Regions from separate parts of the Salegentibacter mishustinae genome, predicted to be linked through region 1. Evidence: riboswitches for the same ligand, from Rfam matches in the RefSeq annotation. Region 1 holds a riboswitch; the other holds the start of a gene.
The links. A riboswitch is a leader RNA that binds a small molecule or an ion and turns the genes downstream of it on or off. The one in region 1 is predicted to bind cobalamin.
Positions count from the first base shown of each region.

Region 2: another riboswitch for cobalamin. It lies ahead of APB85_RS08075 (TonB-dependent receptor plug domain-containing protein); the one in region 1 lies ahead of APB85_RS15910 (ribonucleotide-diphosphate reductase subunit beta).

Region 1 is NZ_LLKN01000003.1:1,132-11,365, forward strand. Features, by position in the region: gene APB85_RS15875 (DUF4294 domain-containing protein) at 1-38, opposite strand, end outside; gene APB85_RS15880 (M42 family metallopeptidase) at 143-1,231, shown strand; gene APB85_RS15885 (DNA topoisomerase IB) at 1,371-2,447, shown strand; gene APB85_RS15890 (DUF294 nucleotidyltransferase-like domain-containing protein) at 2,492-4,420, shown strand; gene APB85_RS15895 (3'-5' exonuclease) at 4,420-5,082, shown strand; gene acs (acetate--CoA ligase) at 5,148-7,055, opposite strand; gene APB85_RS15905 (hypothetical protein) at 7,355-7,582, opposite strand; cobalamin riboswitch at 7,758-7,892, shown strand; gene APB85_RS15910 (ribonucleotide-diphosphate reductase subunit beta) at 8,010-8,984, shown strand; gene APB85_RS15915 (ribonucleoside-diphosphate reductase subunit alpha) at 9,026-10,234, shown strand, end outside.
Region 2 is NZ_LLKN01000002.1:1,140,992-1,151,225, reverse strand. Features, by position in the region: gene purB (adenylosuccinate lyase) at 1-1,145, shown strand, start outside; gene APB85_RS08105 (DUF4252 domain-containing protein) at 1,206-1,751, opposite strand; gene APB85_RS08100 (DUF4252 domain-containing protein) at 1,773-2,300, opposite strand; gene APB85_RS08095 (hypothetical protein) at 2,304-2,756, opposite strand; gene APB85_RS08090 (RNA polymerase sigma factor) at 2,737-3,252, opposite strand; gene APB85_RS08085 (S41 family peptidase) at 3,374-4,858, shown strand; gene APB85_RS08080 (YncE family protein) at 4,947-6,011, opposite strand; gene APB85_RS08075 (TonB-dependent receptor plug domain-containing protein) at 6,084-7,925, opposite strand; cobalamin riboswitch at 7,959-8,231, opposite strand; gene APB85_RS08070 (ABC transporter substrate-binding protein) at 8,395-9,549, shown strand; gene APB85_RS08065 (iron ABC transporter permease) at 9,742-10,234, shown strand, end outside.

The DNA.
Region 1 (10,234 bases):
AAACTAAAGAATAATATTACAAAAAGTGTTCTAAGCATTCACCAAATATTTAGCTTGCTATGGTACTAAAATCATTCCAAAATTAATCAATAATGAGTTGTCATACATTTTATTCTTACTAAATTCGTGAAAATTCAAAACTATGAGCAAAGACAGTATACTTGATAAGGAATCTATAGATTTCCTTGAAAAATACCTCAATAATGCCGCACCAACAGGTTATGAATCTGAAGGGCAGAAATTATGGATGGATTATTTAAAACCTTATGTAGACGAATTTTTCACCGATAGCTACGGAACAGCAGTTGGAGTCATAAATCCTGAAGCTGAATACAAAGTAGTAATAGAAGGTCACGCTGACGAAATTTCCTGGTATGTGAATTATATAACCGAAGAAGGTTTTATATACGTAGTAAGAAATGGCGGAAGCGATCACCAAATTGCTGCTTCAAAACGCGTAAATATTCATACAAAAAAAGGAATCGTTAAAGGTGTTTTTGGATGGCCGGCAATTCACACTCGTGAAAAAGATAGTGAACAGTCTCCTAAAATAGACAATATATGTATAGACGTTGGGTGCACTAGCAAAGATGAAGTTGAAGAATTAGGGGTACATGTGGGTTGCGTGATCACTTATCCAGATGAATTCTTTATCCTTAATGAAAACAAATATGTTTGTCGTGCACTCGATAACCGTATGGGAGGATTTATGATCGCGCAGGTAGCCAAGCTTTTAACGGAAAATAAAAAGAAACTTCCTTTTGGTTTATACATTACCAATGCGGTTCAGGAAGAAATTGGACTTCGTGGAGCTGAAATGATCACGCACCGTATTAAACCAAATGTGGCTATTGTGACAGATGTAACCCACGATACCAATACGCCAATGATCAATAAAAAGAAATCTGGCGATACAAAAATTGGTCACGGCCCAGTAATTGCCCACGCTCCTGCCGTACAAAATAAATTGCGGGAACTGCTTATTGAAACGGCCCAGGAAAAAGAAATTCCTTTCCAGCGAATGGCGAATTCAAGATTTACAGGAACAGATACCGACGCTTTTGCTTATAGTAATGGCGGTGTTCCTTCAGCTTTAATTTCACTACCACTTAGATATATGCACACCACGGTAGAAATGGTTCATAAAAGTGATGTAGAAAACGTGATTAAATTAATTTATGAAAGTGTTCTAAAAATATTGGAAGGAGAAAGTTTTAGTTATTTCGACTAAAAAACTTAAAACTTCATTAATGGCATCAAGCCCTTTTCGGAAATTTCTGAAAAGGGCTTTTTCATTTTCTTAGGTATACTTTCACAATTCTTTATTACACCGCGGTATTTTTTCCAATTATATTTATTGAAAAAGATAAATGACCATTTCTCCCGAGGAAGTAAACAGCCTAATTTCTAATCCCTATGAAGCTATAGATTTTGCCAATCTCACCTATGTTTCTGAAGAAAAGCTTTCTATTAGCCGCAAAAAAGTGGGCCGCGGTTTTTCCTATATATATAAAGGAGAACGTATAAAGGACAAGAAAACCATAGATCGCATAAAAAGCCTGGTAATACCACCCGCCTGGCAGGAAGTTAAGATCACTCATCTAAAAAGTGGCCATTTACAAGTTGTGGGCCGTGATGAGAAAAACAGGAAACAATATATTTACCATCCTACCTGGAGTAAATTAAGAAACGAATCTAAATTTTTTAAAATGGCTGCTTTTGGCGAAAATCTGCCAAAAATTAGAAAGCAGGTAGATACAGACCTGGATTTGCCGGAAATGAGTAAGCGAAAAGTACTCGCCTTGATTCTAAGACTTATGGAAGAAACCCATATTAGAATCGGAAATCATTACTATGCCAAGAAAAATAAAACCTACGGACTTTCTACTTTTAGAACCCGCCACGTAAAAACTTATAAGAACAGGATCAAATTCGAGTTTATAGGAAAGAAAGGGAAGGAACATTCGGTAACCGTAAAAAACAAAAAACTTATAAAACTGGTAAATCAATGTGAAGAAATCCCGGGTTGGGAACTTTTTAAATTTTATGATGAAAGTGGCGATAAGCACACTATAGACAGCGGAATGATCAACGATTACATCCACGAAATTAGCGGCGACCTGTTTTCAGCTAAAGATTTTAGAACCTGGAGCGCCACTAAAATATTCTTTGAAACCCTTCGGGAAATTGGCTATACAGAGGAAGAAAAACAAAACAAAAAGAATATGCTTCAGGCTTTTGATGCTTCAGCCGAAGGTTTAGGTAACACACGAGCGGTTTGCCGTAGTTATTACGTGCATCCCAAGGTGGTTAATTCTTACGAATCTGGGGAAATTGTTCCATATTTTGATAAAATTAAATCTGAAGAAAAACAAGATTATATCTCTCTTTCCGAAACCGAGAAAGTCATTTTAAATATGATCAAAGATTATGAAGTTAATATTTAAAATTGAATAAAATAGCTGTCTCCAATTTTGATTAAATTAGCGGTATGAAGAATACCATAGCTTCCCGAATAGCCGATTTCCTAAAGAATTATCCGCCCTTTAATCTTCTTCACAAAGAAGATTTACTAACGATCTCAAAACAAGTAAAAGTAAAATACCTTGAAAAAGGTAAAATGTTATTTGCTGAAGGTGACACTGGCCATAAACGTTTTTATGTGGTAAATAAAGGAGCAATTTCTTTAGAACGCATTAATAACGAGAAACGGGAAACTATTGATAAATGTGATGAAGGCGATATTTTTGGACTTAGACCGTTATTTGCCAAAGAAAATTACCTCATTAACGCTATTGCCGATGAGGAAACAGTGCTTTACGCAATTCCCATCAAGAAATTTAAACCTTTATCAGAAGAAAATAAAGAGGTAGGTAATTTCCTTATTCAGAGTTTTGCTTCAAATACCCGAAATCCTTATTCTGAGGCACATAAGGGAAAGTTGATTTCTGATAAAGAACCTGAAGAAAATCAATTTAAACCCAATAATAATTTATTTGAACTTCAACCCGCACCGGTTACCAGGAAGGTTGTCATGACCTCTCCCGAAACTACTATAAAAACAGCGGCTCAATTAATGAGTAGAAAAAAAGTAGGCTCAGTACTAATAGTAGAAAATAATATTCCGCAAGGCATCGTAACCGATGAGGATTTTAGAGATATGGTGGCTACGGGTACATTTGGAATTGAAACGCCTATTTCAAAAATAATGGCTTCCCCGGTAATTTGCTATCCGCAGGGTTTGAGTATTGCCCAGGCGCAACTTACTATGATGAAACATCATATTAATCACATTTGCATTACCGAAGATGGCACACCAAATACAAAAGTAGTAGGTATACTTTCTGAACACGATATTATGGTTTCTGAAGGACATAATCCCTCTGTTCTTATGAAAGCGATTCAGCGAAGCAGCAGTACAAATGAATTAAAAAAAATTCGGCATAAAATCACATTATTGCTTCGGGGATTTATTGATTCCAATATTCCGCTGAATCATATCTCCAAAATTATTTTTGAGCTGAATGATGCTACAATTAAAAGAATCATTGAGCGCTGCATAAAAAAACTACCCACTCCCCCACCCTGCGATTTTACCTGGATTTCCCTTGGAAGTCAGGGGCGTAAAGAACAACTCTTGCAAACCGACCAGGACAATGCGCTTATTTTTGAAGATGTGCCTGCGGAAAAACTGGAAGAAACCCGGGCGTATTTCCTGGAATTAGCCAGGAAAGTGAACAAGCGACTCAACATAATTGGTTATGAGTATTGCCCGGCTGAAATGATGGCGAAAAATCCTAAATATTGCCTGAGTTTGAGCGAATGGAAAAGCCAGTTTACCAATTGGATTATAGATCCCGGGAATGATGAGATTTTACTTTGTTCTATTTTCTTTGATTTTGATATTTCTTATGGTAATATCAAATTATCAAACGAGCTGGCTGATCATATTTTCAGCCTAACAAAGGATAATAGGAAGTTCTATGCTGTAATGGGCGCCACTGCTTTACGAAATCCCTCACCTCTTGGTTTCTTCAGGCAATTTTTGGTAGAAGAAGATGGGGAAAACAAAGATTATTTCGACATCAAAAAACGAGGAATCACTCCTATAACAGATGCTGCAAGGTTGCTTATTCTATATCATCAGGTTAAGAATATTAGCAATACAGCAGAGCGCTTTGAGAAACTGGCTCAATTAGAGCCAAATAATAAAGAACTCTTTCTGGCCTGCGCCTATGCCTCTAAGGTCTTAATTAAATTTAGAACCAAACACGGGTTAGAAAATAGAAATAGCGGTAGGTTTATAGATCTCGAAAATCTTGGGAAAGAAGAAAAAATTAAACTGAAACGCTGCTTTAAAAGCATTAGACAGGTACAGGAATTAGTAAAATATCGTTTTGAAGTAACTCCCTATATCTAATGCTGAAAATATTCAAAAATAAATCTGAAGATCTTCCGAAGTTCTGGCAGGATTATGAAGCTAAATTCCAGGAAAAGCTTCCAACAGAAATTACCGAAACAAGATTTGTAGTTTTTGACACTGAAACCACAGGATTTGATCTAAAAAAAGACCGAATGCTATCGATTGGTGCTGTGGCTATAAATAAAAAATCTATAGATGTAGCTGACGGGTTCGAAGAATATATTTCGCAGGAAACTTTTAATCCTAAAACCGTGAAAATCCATGGAATTATTCAGAATGAGCGAATAGATACTCTATCTGAAGAAGAAGCGGTAAAAGCTTTTTTAAAATATATCGGGAATTCGGTGCTGGTGGCTCACCACGCAGGGTTTGATATCGGAATGATCAATCAGGCTCTTTTCAGAATGGGGCTACCAAAATTAAAAAACAAAGTTTTAGACACGGTGAATTTATACCGCGGTACCAGAATAATTTCGAATCTTATTAATAGAGAGAAAAGTTATTCTCTAGACGAAATCGCCGAAACTTATAATATTGACATCAAAGATCGCCATACCGCAGCGGGAGATGCTTTTATTACGGCCATTGCTTTTCTAACGATTCTAGGAAAGTTAAATACCGATAGAAAACTGAATTTGAAAAAATTATTTCGATTTTAAATGAAATAAAAAACCTCACAGGTTTTAAAAAACTGTGAGGTTTGGTATTTTCTAAACAGAATACTTTAAAAAGCTTCCTTTATAATTTCATCTACAACTTCAGGGTTTAATAAAGTTGAAGTATCACCAAGATTTTCAGTTTCGTTTGAAGCTATTTTACGCAGAATTCTACGCATAATTTTTCCACTTCGTGTTTTTGGAAGTCCGCTAACAAACTGAATTTTCTCTGGTTTTGCTATTGGTCCCACCTTATCCTTGATCTGTTGGTTGATCTCTTTTCTAAGGTTATCGTGATTTCTCGACTCCCCTACCTCTTTTAAAATTACAAATGCATAAAGTGCATTTCCCTTCACCTCGTGTGGGAATCCAACTACTGCAGATTCAGCTACTGCTGGGTGTTCATCTATAGCATCTTCAATTGGCGCTGTGCCTAAGTTATGACCAGATACGATAATTACATCGTCTACCCTACCGGTAATTCGGTAATAGCCAACTTCATCTCTAAGAGCGCCATCTCCGGTAAAATACATATTTTTAAAAGTCGAGAAATAGGTGTTTTTATAGCGTTCGTGATCGCGCCAAACCGTTCTGGCAATAGATGGCCATGGATATTTTATACATAAACGACCATCTACCTGGTTTCCTTTTAACTCATTTCCATTCTCGTCCATTAAAGCGGGTTGAATTCCCGGAAATGGCAAGGTTGCATAAGTCGGTTTTACCGGAGTGACGTACGGAATTGGTGAAATCATAATTCCGCCGGTTTCGGTTTGCCACCAGGTATCTACAATAGGGCTTTTATTTTTTCCCACATTATCGTTATACCAGTGCCAGGCTTCTTCGTTAATAGGTTCTCCAACGGTTCCCAGAACTTTTAAAGAAGAAAGATCGTGACTTTCTACAAACTCTATATTTCTTTTAGCTAAAGATCTAATTGCTGTTGGAGCGGTGTAAAACTGATTTACCTTATGTTTTTCTACCACATCCCAGAATCTTCCAGCATCAGGATAAGAAGGAACCCCCTCAAACATCACCGTAGTGGCGCCGTTTGCTAATGGGCCGTATAAAATATAAGAGTGACCGGTGATCCAGCCGATATCAGCCGTACACCAATATACATCTCCTTCTTTATACTGAAAAATATTCTTAAAAGTATAAGCAGTATAAACCATATAGCCCGCAGTGGTATGTAACATACCTTTTGGCTTACCGGTAGAACCCGAAGTATATAATATGAATAAAGGATCTTCAGCATCCATGGTTTCGGCTTCACATTCATCTGAAGCTTCATCCAGTAAGGGTTGTAACCATTCGTCACGCCCTTCTTTCATTTCAATATCAGAGTCCAGACGTTTAGCTACCAACACGCTTTCTACTCCCGGACATTCTTCCAGGGCTTTATCTACAATACTTTTTAGATCTATAGTTTTATTTCCACGGTAAGATCCATCAGAAGTGATGAGCATCTTACAATCGGCATCATTGGTTCTGGTAGCGAGTGCTTTAGAAGAAAAACCGGCAAAAACTACGGAGTGGATAGCGCCAATCCTGGCGCAGGCAAGCATAGCCACGGCAAGTTCAGGAATCATAGGCAGGTAAATGCAAACCCTATCACCTTTTTCAATTCCCTTTGATTTTAAAACATTCGCAAATTTATTGACTTTCTTATGAAGTTCTCCGTAGGAGATATGTTGCGCTTCTTCTTTAGGATCGTTTGGTTCCCAAATAATAGCCGTTTTATCGGCATTGGTAAAGAGATAACGATCTATACAATTTTCGGTAATATTTAGCTTGGCATTTTCAAACCATTTTACTTCAGGCTTATTAAAATCCCAACTCAGCACATTATCCCATTTTTTTCGCCAGGTAAAGTGTTCTTCGGCTACTTCTTCCCAAAAATTTTCTGGTTCTCTTACCGACTTTCTATAAACTTGAAAATACTCCTCTAAATTCTTAATATGATAATTACTCATAACTTAAATAAATATGTTGCTGGTTAAGTGGGTTAATAATGAAAAATATCAAATATCTTTCCTGCAATTTATAAAAACCTGCGGAAACCAAACATTCAAAATCTTGTTAATATTCTCCCTTTCGAAGTTTTATTACAAGTGTAATAGAATTAATGATTTTGAAAAATAAGTCGAAAATTAATCAGTGAAAAAGGCATTTGAATTTCAATTTGTAAAAATTAAAGGGATAAACTACTTGACTTTTTAGGCTTTTATCAATTTTAAGTTATGAGAATACATATAAAGAGGAGAAACTTTAATTAGTAATGTTCCACAAACTTTTGATGATCGCTTAGCCATTTATTTAAATAAAACTTTTCTTTTCTGGATGCTAATTTCCCAGATTTCTCTTCCCGCCATTTTTTATCTGAATATTTCCTAATAAAAATTTTAGATCTTCTCCCCAAACTAACTCCTAAGAACTTAAAAGTAACTTCTGCTTTAAGAACATAGGCATTATTGGTATTTTGTAAATAAACGAGTTTCATTTTTATTCCTGGTTGATTGCTAAAACTGCAGGCAAAACTTAACAAAGACTATGCCCATGGCCAAATTATTGCCAGTTAGTCTTTCTTGTTTATACAAAGCTAACTTGTGAAAAACTATGTTTATAACTCAAAGCTATTTTCATAAAACCACAGCTTATTCCCTTTAACTTTACTCTTGTAAAATCATACCGGCGGGTATTACTTTTTGTAATAAACAAGGGGAATCATGTGAGAATCATGAGCTGTTGCGCAACTGTAAAGTAGACTTTTCTACAAGCCAGATCACCTTCCCAACCGGGCTGACTTTTGCTTTCGCATAAAAAGTAAATGTCCTGGGTAATATTTTTGCGGCCGTCCCGCTCTTCTCTTTTCCATAGACACCTATTTGCTTTTATGCTTTTGATTTTAAAACTAAAACAAAAGTGATATGAGTATTTTTCAAAAACGGGTAAATTACAAACCTTTCGAATATCCCGAAATTCTTCAGTTTACCGAAGCTATCAACCGATCATTCTGGGTACATTCTGAAGTAGACTTCACTGCTGATGTACAGGATTTTCATTCTCATCTTAGTGAAAATGAGAAACAGGTAATTAAAAAGAGTCTGCTTGCCATTGCACAAATTGAAGTAGCTGTAAAATCCTTTTGGGGAGACCTATATCAGCACCTTCCTAAACCTGAATTTAACGGCCTGGGAAGCACTTTTGCCGAATGTGAATTCAGGCATTCTGAAGCTTATTCCCGTTTGCTTGAAGTTTTAGGTTACAACAACGAGTTCGAGAAATTAATAGAAACTCCTGTTATCAAAAAAAGAGTGGCCTATCTTTCTGAAGCTTTAGCAAATACAAAATCTTCAGATGAAAAGAAATACGTGTTTTCCCTTATTTTATTCTCTATTTTAATTGAAAACGTATCTCTATTTAGTCAGTTTGCTATTATACTTTCTTTTAGTCGGTTTAAAGGAGTGATGAAGAATGTGAGCAATATAATTGCATGGACATCTGTAGACGAACAAATTCACGCCAATGCCGGCATTTATATCGTAAACCAGATTAAGAATGAATTTCCAGAATTCTTCAATGAGGAAACTAAAACCCAAATTAGGGAAATTATAGCCCACTCTATGGAAGTAGAATCTGAAATCCTGGATTGGATCTTTGCTGATGGTGCTTTGGAACAATGCAAAAAAGAAGACCTGCTGAATTTTATGAAATATCGGATAGACGATAGCCTTGAAAAAATTGGTTTGGAAAAGATCTACTTTGTTTCAGAGTATGATTATAAAGCCATGTTATGGTTTGAGGAAGAAGTTTTCGCCAATAGTTTAGACGACTTTTTTGCCAAGCGCCCGGTAGATTACACCAAACACGATAAAAGCATCACCGCCGATGATCTTTTTTAAACAATATTCCGCAGCAATATTTCAACTTAAAATCCAGCAAAATGCCAGAAACAATAATTAAAGAAACGCAACAAGACCGCTTATGGTGGCTTAATGAAGAAAGTCAGCAAATACTTAACCGCGGTTATCTATTAAAAGGAGAAACCACAAAATCTGCTATTGAGCGCGTTGCAAACGCAGCGGCAAAGAGACTCTACAAACCCGAATTGGCAGAAGCTTTTATAGAAATGATAGAGCGCGGCTGGATGAGTTTAAGTTCGCCAATTTGGGCCAATATGGGCACCGAGCGCGGATTACCAATTTCCTGTTTCAATGTCTACGTACCCGATAATATTGAAGGAATTACCCACAAACTGGGCGAGGTAATTATGCAAACCAAGATTGGTGGCGGAACTTCAGGCTATTTCGGGGAATTACGAGGTCGTGGCAGCGCGGTTACCGATAATGGCAAAAGTAGCGGAGCAACCAGCTTTATGAAACTTTTTGACACCGCTATGGATACTATTTCACAAGGTGGTGTACGCCGTGGAGCTTTTGCAGCTTACCTGGATATAGACCATCCCGATATTAAAGAATTTCTCGAGATAAAAAATATTGGAAACCCTATTCAAAATTTATTTTATGGCGTTAGTGTGCCCGATTACTGGATGCAGGAAATGATAGATGGCGATCGGGAGAAAAGAGAAATATGGGCTAAAGTTTTAGAAAGTAGGCAGCAAAAAGGTTTGCCCTATATTTTCTTTAAAGACAATATCAACCGGTTCAAGCCGCAAGTTTATAAGGACAAAAACTACGTTATAAATTCCAGCAATTTGTGTTCAGAAATCGCACTGCCCTCAACCGAGGAAGAGTCTTTTATTTGCTGTCTCTCTTCAATGAATTTAGAGCTTTATGACGAATGGAAAGATACCGAGGCAGTAAAACTGGCTATCTATTTTCTTGATGCCGTTTTACAGGAATTTATTGCTAAAACCGAAGATAATTATTACCTCACTCCTGCCAATAAATTTGCAAAAAGACACAGGGCACTGGGACTGGGCGTTATGGGCTGGCATTCCTATCTTCAGAAAAATAGGATTCCTTTTGAAGGTTTAAAAGCAAAAGGTTTAACGAATTCCATTTTTAAGGAAATTAATGAGAAAGCTACAAAAGCAAGTAAAGAATTAGCCAATATTTATGGCGAACCCGAGGTTCTAAAGGGCTACGGATTAAGAAATACTACTTTAATGGCCGTAGCGCCTACTACCTCT
Region 2 (10,234 bases), on a different contig from region 1:
GTGCTATCTATAAGAATTTTACAATTGTAGATGCTCAGGCGGTAAAAGAGATTGAAAAAACAACGAATCACGATGTAAAAGCGGTAGAATATCTGCTGAAAAATAAGTTTGATGAATTAGGACTTGAAGAATCTAAAGAATTTATCCATTTTGGGCTTACTTCTCAAGATATAAATAATACTGCGGTTCCTTTAAGCTTAAAAGATGCTATTGAAGCCGAATACTTACCGGAAATTGAAGAAATTATAGCCAAGCTTACACAACTTTCTCAAGATTGGGCGAATGTACCACTATTGGCAAGAACTCATGGGCAACCTGCTTCCCCTACCCGATTGGGAAAGGAAATAGAAGTTTTTATTACTCGTTTAGAATCACAATTGGATCTTTTAAATAAAGTGCCACACGCTGCTAAATTTGGCGGGGCAACTGGAAATTTTAATGCTCACAAAATCGCTTATCCAAATATAGACTGGAAGGAATTCGGGACTAATTTTGTTCAGGAAAAATTGGGGTTACACCATTCTTTCCCCACTACGCAAATTGAGCATTATGATCATATGGCTGCTTTGTTTGATACTTTAAAAAGAATCAACAATATTCTAATAGACCTGGATCGCGATATCTGGACCTATGTTTCTATGGATTATTTTAAGCAGAAAATTAAAAAAGGCGAAATAGGCTCTTCTGCTATGCCGCATAAAGTGAATCCTATAGATTTTGAAAATAGTGAAGGAAATTTAGGAATTGCCAACGCTATTTTTGAGCACCTATCTTCTAAACTTCCTATTAGTAGATTGCAGCGAGATCTTACCGATAGTACGGTTTTAAGAAATATTGGCGTACCTATGGGCCACACCAGTATCGCTTTTAAAAGCACCCTAAAAGGTCTTGGCAAATTATTGCTGAATGAAGAAAAACTGAATGCTGATCTTGAAGCTAACTGGGCGGTTGTGGCTGAAGCAATTCAAACTATTTTGCGCCGTGAAGGATTTAAAAATCCTTATGAGACACTTAAAGGTCTTACCAGAACTAACGAAAAGATCAATAAAAAGAGTATCGCCGATTTTATTGAAACATTAGAGGTTTCTGAAGCGGTAAAAGGAGAACTTAAAAAAATAACCCCGCAAAATTATACGGGGATATAAATTAAAAAGAGGTTGTTTGAAAATTTTCAAACAACCTCTTCAATAATTACAACTAATAAACTACTCTCCAATTTCGGCACTAAACATACCGGTAATTCCTTTTAAACCTTCCACATCTACATCGCCTTTCTGTAACGATTTCATTAATTCCATTAATTTCTGCGGATTCATATCTTCTCCAAGAACTCTAGCTACTCCAACTCCTTTAGCATCATCATACCCGTACACAATAATTTCATCTATCGCATCTTCATCTCCGGTAAAATAAATTTCGGCTTTGCGATTATTTGAACCGTATTTCATTAAAAGCTGATACTTTTCATCCTTTAGAATACTTGATAATTTAGTCTTTTCAGCTTCATATTCCTCCTTATTCTCTTTTACAGGTAACGCCAAAAGATTTATTTTCTTCACGCTTTTTAGCGTGGCTCGTTGGTTCTCATTCAACTCTTCAGCATTGGTGAACATACTTGTAGGCACATCTACTGCAATGAACTTATTATCCTGTTGATTTTCTACATAGTATTCCTGTAAACTTGGTTCACTGGCGCAAGAAACAAAAGCAGAAGCGGCCAATGCTAAACCTAATATTTTTATCGATTTCATGGTTATTGATTTTTAATGTTATTAAGATTTATTTTCTACGTTTTTAAGCTCTTCAGCACCAGGAATTTTGAGGTCTGAAGTTAAACGTGATAGCTGGGAAAGATCTATTTCACCCGTAATACTTAAGATTACCGAAATTGGCTCTCCTTCTTTTTCGCCTTCCATAAACATAAAGAGTTCGCTTACGTAATTATCTCTTTTTCCACTTTTTGAGTAAAAGCGAATGTTTTTACCATCTTCTTTTACCCGCATTAACTGGTCTAAATTATTAGAATTTAAATAAGATTCTACGTCCTTTTGCATTTCACTTCTTACAGATGCGGTAGTACTGGTAAACATTTTAATCTCATCTAGGTTTTCAATAAGCTTAAGGTACTCTCTCGCTTCAGGATTATCGTCACTTAGATCTACTTTAGCAAGCATTTTAAACATTTTGCTGGTCATTACCATAGCATCAACATCTTTCATGTCTTCATACTTGGCAAAGGACTGGGCCTGACTTAACATTGGCAACAAGCCAATAAATACTATTATTGCTATTTTTTTCATGGGTTATTCGGTTTTTATAAATTTATTTTTGGTGTTATTAAACTCTTTCAAATAAATAAGGTCTTCTTTTCCCTCGTTCATTAATTCGGAAACCATTTTTAGAGCTTCCATACTTTTTTGTAATGCTTCTTCCTTATCCTGAATAGTGCCAAGATTGCTATCACTCATTTCCAAAGGTTTATTTTGAAAAAAGAAAAGTCCAACCACTAAGATCAAACTTGCTGCAATAGCCGTCCAGAGATATCTATTATCCTGCTTAGTAGCAGGTAATTCAATTTCCTTTTCATAGCTTTCCTTACTCTCAATTTCAGAAAAACCAAAAATAAGCTGATAAGGTTTTAGGCTATCCGGTACTTCATTTTTCGCAAAATACTCCCGCAGCTTTTTTTCTTCAGCCAGAGATGTTTCGCCAGCCTCATATTTTTCCAGTAAACCCTTAATTTTTTGCAATTCCATAATTATGCTTTTTCGTTAAGCTCTCTCGTATCTTTTTTCTCGCTCTGGATAAGGCGACCCTTACCGCAGTACTTTTCATATTGGTGATTTCTATAATTTCTTCAAATTCCAACTGCTCAATATCACGAAGCTGAAAAACAATTTTTTGCTGTTCTGGTAATTCAGATACAATTCCATTTATCCAATTCAATTCATCTTTAAGCTCCAATCCTCTTTGAGGAGAAACCGAGTTATTTTCATAATTTTGATGAACAATTCTTAAATTATTATTCTTTTTTGCTTTTAGTTCATCTAAACAGTAATTTTTTGTCACCGTCATTGCAAAAGCTTCGAGATTGGTATAATCCTTGAGCTTATGCTTCTGATTCCACAATTTTAGGATCACATCCTGGGTAGCATCTTCTGCCGCTTCTTTTGAAACAAGCAGTCGTAACGCAAGCCGGTACATTTTATCTTTTACCGGGTTTATTATGTCCAGGAAGCCCTGTTGTTTCATTGATGCTTGGTTTAATAACCTTCTTACCTTTTAAACGATTAGCGGTAATATTTGTTACAATAGGATTTTGATTTTAATTTATTGTAGGTATTTTTAGCAATCTAAAACAAACTTAACATTTATGAAGATTAATAAACTAATTTTACTTTTATTCTTATCTGCCAGCGTGTTTACATCTTGTTCTAAAGATGACGACGACGAACGCTTTCCGGTTGAACCTGGTGGAGAAAACCCCGGGGAAACCCCTAATTTAGAAATTGAGAATTATTTATATGATGCGATGAGCATCTATTATGTATACGAAGCAGATGTTCCTGAACTAGGAGAAAACTATTTTGATTCAGAATCTGAAAAAAATGAGTGGTTAGCCAGCTTCGACTCTCCTGAAGATCTTTTTAGAAATGGACTTAAAGTTCCTGCACCTAAAGATCGCTTTAGTTTTATAGTTGATGATTATACTGTTTTAGAAAACAGTCAAAGCGGAATTAGCACCACAACAGGTATGGATTATGGTTTGGTAAGATTCGGCGATAACGGTGTTCTAGCCTACGTACGCTATGTAATTCCTGGAAGTCCTGCCGACGAAGCAGGTGTAACACGCGGTGTAATTTTTACCGATATTGACGGAGAATCAATGACCCTGGATAATTACCAATCTCTTTTAGGAAGAGATGGCTACGAGATTACCGTAGCTGAAATTAATGATAATACCATTAGTAATACCGATGAAACTATTGATCTAACAAGGGAACAACTTACCGAGAACCCGGTATTAGTTGCTAAAACCCTGGATGTTGATGGAATAAATGTAGGATACATTATGTACAATAGTTTTACTGCTGATTTTGATGATGAACTAAACGCGGCATTTGGAGAGTTAAAAGCTGAAGGCGTAGACGAGTTAGTTCTAGACCTTAGGTATAACGGCGGTGGTTCTGTAGAAAGTGCGGTAGACCTTTCCAGTATGATTACCGGCCAGTTTAACGGTGAAATTTTCTCTAAACAAAGCTGGAACGATCTTTTACAAAGTCAGTTCTCAGAAGAGGAATTGGTTGACAGGTTTAATGATAAAATTAGAACCGAAGAGAAGATTAATAGTCTTGGTCTTAGCAAAGTTTATATTATAGGTACAGGTTCTACTGCATCAGCCAGTGAATTGGTGATGAACGGTCTTGCGCCTTATATAGAGGTTGTGCACGTAGGTACTTCTACTGTTGGTAAATTCCAGGCGGCGGCACCTTTGTATGATTCGCCTAACTTTACCAGACAAAACCGTAATCCTAATCATAAATATGTAATTCAGCCGTTGATCTACGAATCTAAAAATGCAGATGAAGACGCATACTACGAGGAAGGATTAATTCCGGATATTGAAGCTGAAGAAGATATTGTGAACCTAATAGAACTGGGCACACCTGAAGAAACTTTACTTGCTGCCGCTCTTGCTGATATTACCGGTAACAGAATGGCAATTCCTGCTATATCTTACGATTCAAGATTTACTAAAATTGGTGAACGTGGTGATAATGATATTGATTACCAGAGAATGTATGTAGACGAAATTCCTGAAAAAATCAAGCAAAGAGCTGCTGAATTGAAGAAATAATTTTCAGCAACTTAAAATAAAAAAAGCCCCGTTTCAAATTAGAAACGGGGCTTTTTTATGCAAATGCAATTTAACAGAAAAAATCTTTTTAGTCGTTAAAGTAGAAACCGTTTGGGCCTATTCCACCAGAATCAAATTCAGTAATAAGATTACCATTTAAATCGTAGATCCTAATAGTTCCATTTTCAGTAAAAGAAGGTGCCTCGGCTGTATAAATATAATTATCTTCTACTTTAAAACCATACATACCGCCATAAGTTGAACTGGAGCTATACTCCAAAATAGGTTCTGTTGGTGCTTCCTCATCGTTAAGGCTCATCTTATATACGTTTGTTCCAATTGTATAATAAATCAGTCCATCTTCAATTTGCAGGTTACTGGCACTTCCTCCATCTATAGAAATTTGAGAGGTTACTTGCCCTGAAATCAGATCAATTTTTTCAAGTTTGGCCGCACTTAAAGCGTAGAGAACTTCGTTTTCAATTTCAAAAGAAACAAGGTTGTCTTCCGTATCTATAGTTTCAATAATCTCATCTGAGTTAGAATCGATAACAGTAATTCCATTACCCGACCCAAAGGCCGCGTTCTGTACATAGATTAACCCGTCTTCTTCTTCAATATATTCAAGGATTGTATTTGTTTCTATAGTTTTCTCAACCTCCAAAGTTTCCAGATCAATTATCGCTACAAAATCATCAAATTCAGTTGCTTCTGCATCTTCGTAAGCCCCTTGATTTGTTACATACATTTTATCATTTTCCACAACCGCATATCTGGGAGATACAAGCCCACTATCAACTTGGCCTACTAATTCAAAAGTATAGCGGTTCACCACGTTAATCAAATTAGAAGCATTAGCGATAATATAGGCGTAATCATCATCAAAGGTGATACTTTGCCCAGTATCTCCTAAAGATTCATCGTTTGCCTTAAAAAAAATTTCTGTTTCATTTGTAGAAAAATTATTACTCACATAAGTAACAGCACTATTATTATTACCAAAACTTCCTTCATTTAAAATAAAAAACCCTTCGGTAAAATCTCCTTCAGGTTGTGGCCCATCAGGATCAACATTATCATCATCACTATTACACGAATTCAATAAAAAGCCGCTTATAATGGCCATTGTCACTAGTTTACTTAGTTTCTTCATTGGTTAGAATTTTAGCAAGAAGCAGAGCAAATACTCTGATTTTATAAATATTTGCTTTCAGCATCCTGCTGGTTATAAATTAAGGTTTAGGTATATATTAAAATTTCTACCGGGCATCCACCGGTTTTCTACACTTTGGTATTCTTCATTAAAAATATTGAGCACTCTTGCACCAATCTTATAGGTGTTATCTTTCCCAAAATCATATGCAATTCCAAGATTTGAAACTGAGTAGGAATCTAAATTATAGCGAGAATTATTATCAGACCTGGTAAAAACCTCGCCATTATATAAAAGCTGATAATCCAGGCTTAAGTTTTTAAATGAGTAAGTGAATGCACCGGTTGCTTTATGAAAAGGCACATAGATAAGCTGGTAACCGGCACTCATATTTTCTGAAACGGTATAAGCATAAGTACCCGAGGTGCTAATTTGATGATCTTTGGAAAGTCGTTTCTGCCAGTTAGTAAGTATTTCCAATCCGTAGGTTTCAACTTTTTCTTCATTCCTGGGTCGCCAAACTGCATTTTCTGAAGGTAACCAACGTATCATATCATCTATTTGAATATAATACCCGGTAAGGCTGAAAATTAAATCTTGATATTTAAAATGATTTCCCAGTTCTACCTGGTTAGAAGTTTCAGGTTTTAAATTAAGATTTCCAGCTCCAGCCCAATAAAGATCATTATAGGTAGGAATTCTGAAGTTTCGGGAAACATTCATTTTCAAATTATAGAAATCTGTAAATTCATAGTTCAGTCCTGCAGAAAACAATATCGGACTTTCATAATTATCGGTTGCTTCTTTCCGGATGCCTAATTCATATTGAAATTTCTGAAACGGCTTGTGTTTCATTAAAAGAGCTGCGGAAAAAATGTTTCGGATATTTTCCTCAATTCCAGAACCCTCACCATCGGTATAATTGTTGGTTAAAACGGTATTAAATTCCAGTGTTTTGGAGACTGAATATTTTAGATCATATTTACCGATTAGCGTTTTTGCCTCACCAAATGAATAATTTTCTGAAGCTATATTCTCGTAATAACGATAGTTTTCATCTAAATGTGCAAGTCTTGCCACCGAGATAAAACTTCCAAATTCGCTTACCCATTCCAGTAAATTTCGGGTGTTTAAATCGCGGTACTTTGTTCGGGTTTCTGAAGGTCTGATCAGTGAAAAGTGTCTTTCCCCATCAAAAACCTCGCTGTAAAACTTGAGGGTATTTTTTTCATTTAAACGGTAAGCCAGCCCTATAGTAAGATTGTTATTGTAGAATTCCCCGTTTTTATTAATTCTGCCTTCAAACGGCCATTCGTAATCATTATCTGAAGAATTTCGCGCCAGCGCCACACTCACACTCCAATTCTTTCCAGAAGTCTTTATTTTATAACGAGCATCCAGTGTATTAAAACTTCCGTATTGCAAGAAAATATCCTGCTTAGTACTTCCACTAAAATCAAGATTGGTGTTTAAATGCACCGTGCCACCAATAGCTCCGGTACCGTAAACTACACTTCCTCCCCCACCGCGCACACTAATATTATCATATCCGGCAGCGTTTAAGGTATTAAAATCGGTTTGCCCGTTAAATTGAGAATTAATATTAATCCCATTCCATAAAACCGCAGTTTGCGAGGCCGTGGTGCCACGAAAAGAAGGAGAAGAAACCATCCCCAAGCCGTTTTCCTTAAAATAGATATTGGTATTAAAATTTAGTGCTGAAGTAAGCAGCGCTCCATTTTTCTTTAAAACCGAATCGTTTAAAACAGTAACCTGTTGGCCGGTAGAGAAGTCTTTCAGCTTAGTATCGGTCAGGAAAACCTCGTTCAAAACGTTTATCGTATCGTTTTGAGCAAGTGTTGGCAAGCCACAAAGCAGGCCAAGGAATAAAATATAAAACTGCGTTTTTTTCATCTGCCCCTGACTTTTATCCCGAAAGTCTAAGAATTTATTGGTTATATTCTGGCAGGTCTCCTGGCTCGCGTCTTGTTGTTTACCTTCCCGTTCACAAAAGAACAGTGGTTTTTGAAGTGATAACAACAAGCGTCCTTTTACAGACTAAGCTTACAGTTGCGGGAACAGCTCAGGCTTAATAAAGTTAGAAGGTAGGAAATTGAAGTAAAACTTCTAACTTCTAATCTCGTACTTCCAACTTTTTCCTGATTCCCTTTTAATCGGCGTGATAAAATTCACATCCGAACCAAAAATTTCAATGCGAAATTAAACATTTATCTGAGTTGCGACTAAAAAATTCGAATTAATCTTACTTTTGAAAACTTTTGTATAGAGGATATTTTAAAAAATTTCGTCAAGCTGAAATTGCTTCAGAGCTTGAAAAAGAAAATCAAACTCTATTAAGTGAATTGCATATAAACTGATAAGAATGAAAATAAAGATTGTAAAATCCCTAAGTTTCTGCATCCTTTTTCTATTACTTAATGCCTGCAAAAACAGTCAAAAGAAGGAAAATACAAATCCTGAACAATCTGGAAATTTAGTTGAATTAAGCTATGCTAATAACTTTAACATTGAAAATTTTGGTGATTTCTACCTCCTAACCGTAGAAACCCCCTGGCCAAATGCTGAAAAAGCCTTCACTTATCTTCTCGCGAAAGAAAACGCTGAAATTCCTGGTGATTTGGATTACGATCAAAAAGTGCAAATTCCGATAGAAAAAATGGTGGTGACTTCCACTACTCATATTCCGGCTCTGGAAGCTCTAAAAGAAGAAAAAAGCTTAATAGGATTCCCCGGCCTCGATTATATTTCTTCAGAAAAAACCAGGAAACTGATCAATTCCGGAGAAATTAAAGAGCTTGGTAAAAATGAGAATATCAATACTGAAGTACTGATAGATTTGCAACCGGATGTTGTGGTTGGTTTTGCTATAGATGGCAATAATAAAACCTTTGAAACCATTCAAAAAACAGGAATTCCGGTAATGTATAATGGCGACTGGACAGAAAAAACTCCGCTAGGTAAAGCCGAATGGATCAAATTCTTCGGTGCTTTTTACGATAAATTAGAGAAAGCTGAAGTTATTTTCAATGAAATTGAAACCTCTTACAATGGAGCAAAGGAACTGGCAAAATCTGCTGAAGAAACTCCAAAGGTTTTAAGCGGTGCAATGTATAAAGATCAATGGTATTTGCCTTATGGCAATTCCTGGCAGGCACAATTTATAAAGGACGCAAATGCAAATTACGTTTATGCCGAAACTAAAGGAAACGGCAGTATGGCCCTATCTTTTGAAAGTGTACTCGCAAAAGCCCAGGACGCTGAATTTTGGATAAGTGCAGGACAATTCACTTCTTACACCCAACTTCTGGAAGAATCCAACCACTATCAAAAATTTGAAGCCGTACAACATAAAAAGGTATACAGTGTAAGTTTAACAAAAGGAGAAACCGGTGGTGTACTTTATTTCGAGTTAGGCCCACAACGCCCCGATTTAGTACTTAAGGATCTCGTGTCTATTTTTCATCCTAACTTGCTTCCAGATTATGAAAAGAGGTTTTTTAAGGCTTTAAAGGAATAAATTATTTAGGTTCAAATTTTCTGGCACCTGGGAAAACTATCCTTAAAAATATTGTTGGAAATATAGCTTGATGACGATAAAGGTTCCTGATTAATTAAATCGCTATTATCGAGTAAAATGCCATTATCGTTCTTCTTTAATTTTATCTCCTCATTTTATTTCAGATATTTACACCGAAATAAATAACCGGCATTGTTGCAGTCCCAGAAATATGTTCTCCCGCTATTGCTCCTTTTCCTAGGAGTAATTGTTCTTGGATTCTTAAATATAAGTTTAGGTTCGGTAAATATTCCTTTTAAAGATGTTTTTGCTTCAATTTTTAACCTGGAAGTTTCTAAAGAAACCTGGCGGTATATCATTGTTGAATATCGATTACCAAAGGCAATCACCGCAATAATAACCGGCTCCGGACTTGCCATTAGCGGATTATTAATGCAAACCCTTTTTCGAAATCCATTGGCAGGTCCTTATGTTTTAGGCTTAAGCAGTGGTGCCAGTTTAGGTGTGGCTATTGTAATCATGGGTGCTTCAGTTTTTGGAGGTGCTTTTGCCGGAATTTTATTATCAAAATGGAGCCTTGTTGTTGCCTCCAGCCTGGGAAGTTTATTGGTTCTGCTTGCCGTAATGCTGGCCTCAATAAGACTTAGAGATACCATGGCTATTTTAATAATCGGGCTGATGTTTG